DNA from 2 places in the Parageobacillus sp. NEAU-HV-2 genome. Region 2 is predicted to be linked to the other one. Evidence: riboswitches for the same ligand, from Rfam matches in the RefSeq annotation. Region 2 holds a riboswitch; the other holds the start of a gene.
What was found. Region 2 has a riboswitch for FMN ahead of AC1WMD_RS11435 (ECF transporter S component). Riboswitches for the same ligand answer to the same signal wherever they lie in the genome.
Positions count from the first base shown of each region.

Region 1: it holds a riboswitch for FMN, as region 2 does, so the genes downstream of both, ribD (bifunctional diaminohydroxyphosphoribosylaminopyrimidine deaminase/5-amino-6-(5-phosphoribosylamino)uracil reductase RibD) here and AC1WMD_RS11435 (ECF transporter S component) in region 2, are expected to answer to the same signal.

Region 1 covers NZ_JBXUJJ010000008.1:48,460-51,876, forward strand. Annotated here, with positions in the region: gene AC1WMD_RS13325 (DUF1002 domain-containing protein) at 1-803, opposite strand, end outside; gene AC1WMD_RS13330 (peptidylprolyl isomerase) at 967-1,407, shown strand; FMN riboswitch at 1,674-1,807, shown strand; gene ribD (bifunctional diaminohydroxyphosphoribosylaminopyrimidine deaminase/5-amino-6-(5-phosphoribosylamino)uracil reductase RibD) at 2,231-3,319, shown strand; gene ribE (riboflavin synthase) at 3,336-3,417, shown strand, end outside.
Region 2 covers NZ_JBXUJJ010000006.1:84,306-87,722, forward strand. Annotated here, with positions in the region: gene pepT (peptidase T) at 1-1,047, opposite strand, end outside; FMN riboswitch at 1,203-1,336, shown strand; gene AC1WMD_RS11435 (ECF transporter S component) at 1,493-2,074, shown strand; gene AC1WMD_RS11440 (sulfite oxidase-like oxidoreductase) at 2,144-2,755, opposite strand; gene AC1WMD_RS11445 (PepSY-associated TM helix domain-containing protein) at 3,217-3,417, shown strand, end outside.

The DNA.
Region 1 (3,417 bases), on a different contig from region 2:
AACGTTTTTCCCTCTTCCGATTGCAGAAAAGCGGATAGTTTATCTTTCGCTTTGCTTAATTGATCATTCACTTGATTCCAATCGATATTCGCGTTTTTCATTTTATTGAATAACGAAATTAAACTGTTTATTTCCTCTTCCGTTAACGTAATTCCAAGGTCTTTTGCTACTTTTTCAATAAGCGCTCGCAAATCGGCATTCGTTTGCGGCGGGTTGTTGGCCATTTCCTCCTTTATTTTTGCCAAGAGGGCGACCGCTTTATCCGGTCCGATCGATTCCCCAAGCTTGGCGGTTTTTACCATTTCTTCCGTTGCCACTTTTTTGACATCGTCAGGAATCACTTTATCGGAAGAAACTTCATACGCCTTCATCAACCCGGTCAATGCAGCTGTGCCGGATACCGGAGACGGAGCAGTGACATAAATTTTTGCGTCTTTTACCCCGGCTGTAATCAGCGCGTTTGTATACATCTCTTTCGTTACCCATGTAATGTTATGCGTTTCCACGTCCAGTCCAGAACCTTGGGCGCCAATCGTGATCATCGCTGAGGAAATCGCCCGTGTTCCGATTTGTGCTCTCGGGATTAGCCCATCGAGATATTTATGTTCTTCTGCGTTGGAAACGGTGATGATTTGCGCGTTATCCGGCGCGTTCATCTCTTCTAATACTTTTTGTTTTTGCGGCTCGGTCAAGTTCTCGCCCAATGTAATAATGACATCGCCTTCCGCGGCATCGGCTGCTGCCATGGCTGGAAGCGTAAATAGCAGCGATGTAAGCAGACACCCTATCAACAGTCGTTTCACAATGTCAGCCTCCTTCATAAAGGTAACTTGATCATGGTGCGTTGATTTGTTTTTCCTATTACTTCTTTTTTAGAATATCCGTAATACATTATATTACTTTTTTTATATTAACAACAATGATATGATAGTGATGCGTTATCAATAAAAAAGGAGCTGGTTATGTATGGCGAAAAAAGGATATATCTTAATGGAAAACGGGGCAAAAATCGAGTTTGAACTGTTTCCGAATGAAGCGCCGATTACAGTCGCTAATTTTGAAAAATTAGCGAATGAAGGTTTTTATAATGGGCTAACGTTCCATCGCGTCATTCCTGGGTTCGTCAGCCAAGGCGGATGTCCATATGGCAATGGTACAGGCGACGCGGGCTATACGATTCCGTGCGAAACGGACAACAATCCGCATAAACATGTGACCGGCGCGATATCGATGGCGCACCGCGGACGCGATACGGGCAGCTGCCAGTTTTTTATTGTTCATGAACCGCAGCCGCACCTAGATGGCGTCCATACCGTGTTTGGCCAAGTGACATCGGGAATAGATGCAGTAAAATCCATGAAAAACGGCGATGTCATGAAGGAAGTTAAAGTGTTTGACGAGGAGTAAACAGTCGGAAAAAGACTAGGTAGACACCGTGCTGTTAAATCGTTTTATCACATTGTTTTTGTGTAGCAAGAGGTGAAAAAATGCAGCGGCGCAATTGGCTTTTGTTTTTCCTTCTGCTCGGAATAAGCTTTCTTTGGGGAGTTATTTATTGGCTGTTTATCGCCAAATAGATAAAGAGAGCAGTTTTTTCGCCGATGCCAGTTATTCGTAAAAAAATGGACAACTCGCTATGATATGATATAATAAATAAAAAACTTCATATGGTTTGCATCCTTCGGGGCAGGGTGAAATTCCCGACCGGCGGTGATGAAGCGATGCGCTTCTCAGCCCGCGAGCCGTATAGGCACGATCCGGTGCGATTCCGGAGCCGACAGTATAGTCTGGATGGGAGAAGGATCACAGCATGTAAATGATTTCCTGTTCGTATTGCTTAGGTATTTTCCTTATACGGTTTCTGCCTTTATGGCAGAGGGTTGGAGCATTTCGAACGGCAGCTGTTTGAGCGGGAAAGCTTCGCTTTTCGCAGTTTATTTTCCATTTTTTTACAAAAGTATATACCACGAAAGCCCGCGACTTGAGTCATTGGGATGAAGTGGAACACGGCTTTCAACCGAGCCGGCAGGGCGTTAAACACCAGTGAGGTGTTTGCCCATGAAAGTTTGGCGGAACAAGAGTGAGCGCCTGCACGCAGGTGTAGTAGTACGTCAGAACCCACCGACTATAGTCGTGTGGAGATTCAGATACATTGCTAGTGATTCTGCATAACTTTGCCCCAGGATATTACGCCTGGGGTTTTCTTTATGGGAAAAAGGAGGCGAATATGATGCGAAGCGACGAACAGTATATGCGCCTGGCCCTTGAAATCGCCAAAGCAGGGATCGGACAGACGTCTCCTAATCCAGTTGTCGGCGCGGTGGTGGTGAAAGACGGGGAAATTGTCGGCTTTGGCGCCCATTTAAAAGCAGGGGAGCCGCACGCAGAAGTGCATGCGATCCGCATGGCCAGCGAGAAGGCAAGAGGTGCGACGGTCTATGTTACATTGGAGCCGTGCAGCCATTATGGAAAGACGCCGCCATGCGCCGATTTGCTGATCGAAAAGGGCATCCGCCGCGTCGTCATCGCCACGACAGATCCGAATCCGCTTGTGGCTGGAAAGGGAATCGAAAAGCTGCAAAAGGCGGGAATTGAGGTACAGTTTGGCGTGCTGAAAGAAGAAGCGGATGAATTAAACCGTGTATTTTTCCACTATATTGCAACGAAAACGCCGTTTGTGACGCTCAAATATGCAAGCAGCTTAGATGGGAAAATTGCGACTTCGACTGGGGAAAGCAAATGGATTACATCCAAAGCGGCCCGCGAAGATGTGCATCGCTGCCGGGCGGTGCACGATGCAATTCTTGTGGGAGTCAATACGGTGATCGCCGACAATCCGAGCTTGACAGTAAGGCTTCCGGAGGGCGGAAAAAACCCGATCCGCATCGTCTTGGATACGCATTTGCGCACTCCGCTCGATGCTAACGTGATCCGTGACGGCGCGGCGGAAACATGGATCGTTGTCGGCAGTGAGGTCAGTGAGGAGAAAAAGAAACAGTTTGAAAAAGAACATGTGAAAGTAATCTCCATGTGCAAGCCTTACATCGATATCAAAGAATTATTGCACGTGCTTGGCGAAAAACGAGTTACTTCGCTTTTTGTCGAAGGCGGGTCGCATGTGCATGATAGCTTTATCCGCGCGGGGGCAGTAAATGAAATTGTTGCCTACTTTGCGCCGAAAATCATCGGCGGAAAACAAGCGCCGACGCCAATCGGCGGGGTCGGGTTTGCCAATATGGCGGATGTGATGGAGCTTCAAATTCGCCAAGTAGAAACGATCGGACCGGATATAAAAATCGTTGCCATACCAAAAATATAATAAGGATGGATAGAGGATGTTTACAGGAATTATTGAGGAAGTCGGAACAGTTGAACATATAAGACAGTCGGGTGAAGCGATTGTCATGACGATCGGCG
Region 2 (3,417 bases):
CGGCTCAATATTTAAGTTTTTCATCGCTTCATAGGCGATATCGACGATTTCACGGACAGGTTCGATTTTTTCTTTCATGTTATAATATTGGTCTTTTATTTCAATCATGATTCGCTCTTTTCCGTACTTTTCTTGCAATTTTGCCGCGATTTCCTGCATTTTTGCTTTGCGTGCTTCAAATTGTTGGCGGTCAAAGTCGCGGATTATGTAATGAAGCATTGTTTCTTCGACATTTCCTTGGAAAGACAGCAAATGATAAAATCCTTCGTATCCTTCCGTATGCTCAGGCGCCTCGTTAGCAGGAAGCTGTCCGTGAAATTCCATCGCAATTTTCATCGAGTTGATCATTTTTCCTTTGGCAGTGCCGGGATGGACGTTTTTCCCTTTGATCGTGATTTTTGCTTCCGCGGCGTTAAAGCTTTCGTATTCCAATTCGCCGAGCGGGCCGCCGTCGACTGTGTACGCAAATTTAGCGCCGAACTTAGCGACATCAAACTTATGCGGGCCTCTGCCGATTTCTTCATCCGGCGTAAAGGCGACGCGCACTTTGCCGTGTTTAATTTCCGGGTGCTGAATTAAATAAGCCATCGCCGTCATAATTTCGGCGATTCCTGCTTTATCGTCTGCTCCCAATAACGTCGTGCCGTCGGTGGTGATGAGCGTATGGCCTTTATAGTTGGCCAATTCCGGGAAATCTTTTGGCGACAGGACAATGTTTAACGAGTCGTTTAAGACGATATCGCCGCCGTCATAATTTTCGACGATTTGCGGATTGACGTTTGCCCCCGTAAATTCGGTCGCTGTGTCCATATGGGCTAAAAAGCCAATGGTTGGCACATCTTTATCCGTATTCGCCGGCAATGTTGCCATCACGTATCCGTTTTCATCCATTGTCACTTCTTCCATACCGATTGCTTTTAATTCTTCCACCAACATTTTTCCAAGCTCCAGCTGGCCAGGTGTGGAAGGGCAAGTATCGCTGTTTGGGTCGGATTGCGTGTTGACTTTCACGTATTTCGTAAAGCGTTCGATGATTTCCTGTTTCATTTAGCCACTCTCCTTACTATTTGCTATCTTTTTCCGTTTTTATTTTATCATAAAAATGTTGTGCAAATAAAAAACTTTATTGCATAAAAAATGGTAGACAGAATTTATATAAAAATTGTATACTAAATGTACAATCGCATATAAAAAAAGATACGATTCATCTTCGGGGCAGGGTGAAATTCCCGACCGGCGGTGATGAAGCGATTGCGCTTCTCAGCCCGCGAGCCGCAAGGCAGGATCCGGTGCGAGTCCGGAGCCGACAGTATAGTCTGGATGGGAGAAGATGAAGGTTTGCCGGCGTTCGAATGTTGTGCACTCGAACGTCTATTTGAGCATACCCTTTTTCTCCCTTAAGTGTGAACACTTAAGGGTTTTTTATTTGACGCTCAAGATGGCAGCCTTCTTTCTTGTGAGGATGAATCACGAGAAGGAGAGGAGAATCGACATGAGAAAAATGAATGTCCGAGCGCTTGTCTTGATTGGGGTATTTAGTGCCATCTCGTATTTGCTGATGCTGTTAAACTTTCCGCTCCCGCCGTTTCCAAACTTTCTTTTGGTGGATTTCAGCGACGTTCCGGCATTGATCGCCGCGCTTTTGTACGGGCCGCTGGCGGGAGTGTTCGTGGAATTGCTAAAAAATGTGCTAAATTATTTCATGGTCGGCAGTCCTACCGGCGTTCCGGTCGGACATATCGCCAACTTCATGGCCGGGATTACGTTTATTTTGCCGACGTATTATGTGTACCGCAAAACAAAATCGAAAAAAGGAATGCTGGCTGGATTGGCCACTGGCACCGCCGTCATGGCGTTGATGATGAGCGTATTGAACTACTATGTGTTTCTGCCGGCATATACGATCTTTCTAGGCGCACCGGCGATGAGCGCGCCGGAAACAAAGGCGCTTGTTGTTTCGGCTATCTTGCCGTTTAACGCAGTGAAAGGATTGATGATCACGATTGTATTTATGCTCTTATTTGTTCGTTTGCATCAGTGGCTGCAAAAACAAACTGTGGCTAATCATGTTTAGTCATAGCAAAACGAGGACCCTTCCTGAGCGAAGCGGTCCTCGTTTTTTGTTCGGAAAGCTCCGTCACCATCACTTAAACGTGTCGGCTGGATTGGCAAAGCGTTCTTCTTTAAACGGATTGGCCGTCATCGAATAACCGCGCTGTTCCCAATATCCCGGCTCGTCTTTTTTCATAAACCGGATCCCGGATGCCCATTTCGCCCCTTTCCATAAGTAAAACGATGCGGGTGGAATAAAGCGGAGTGGATAGCCATGTTTTGGGGAAATATCCTGCCAGTCATGATGTTTATCTTTCCAGCGGTACACAAACAGCGCATCATCGCCCATCAGCGCCTCCAGCGGCAAGTTTGCCGAATAGCCGAAGCGGTCTCCGTTCAAATAGCCGTAAATTTTCACGTATTTCACATCTGTCTCCAGCTCAACAAAGCGCAAAAACTCGCGAAAGGCGATTCCTTCAAACGTTGTATCAAACTTCGACCACGTCGTCACGCAATGCATATCGATCGTCGATATTGTTTTTGGCAGCTCCATTACTTGCTGATAGGAAAGAGAGACTTCTTCTTTTACATCCCCAAATAAGCGGAATTCCCATGTTGATTCATCAAATGGATAGACATCTCCCTCATGGAGAATCGGCCATTTGTCGGTTTCGAATTGGCCTGGTGGCAGTTGTTTTGTCATCGGTGTGCACCCTTTCTATGTATGAATTTATATAAAATGATACGGCGAGAAAGCGGTGTACGCAACTATATTGGCAGGAAATAAATAGACATAGAGTGATGCCAGAAGCATTTTCTTGTATTGCTGCGATTGTGAACATGCAGAGTGTACCAGATAAAAATTCGAGCAGAAAATGGAAAAATTCGGAAAAAGACTTCGTGAAGTAAAAGAACGATTGAAGATGGAAGTATGTTGCTGATGGGTATCATGCTAAATCGGCTGAGTAACAAGTTTTTGAGTTGAGGAGAAAACATAAAAGTAATTGCAAAGTTCATTCCTGTTGAGACAGTTATTTATAAATTAATTCACAAGAAGTTCATAGTTTTACCACAAATGTTGGATATATTTTAAGAAGCAGCTTTTTCTTAAACATTGTGATTATAGGGAAAATGATTATGTACAAGGAAAGGAGAAAACGTGATATGAGTTTACAACAAGAGAGGCTGGATTATGCAAAAGAAACTGTCGCCAAACATGAAATCTCAAAGGCACAGTCGCTCTATCGCGCAGTCTGGCGCTGGCATTTCTATGCAGGTATTGTATTTGCACCATTTGTTATTTTACTAGCAATTACGGGTATTATTTATTTATTTAAACCACAGATTGAAAATGTAATGTACAAA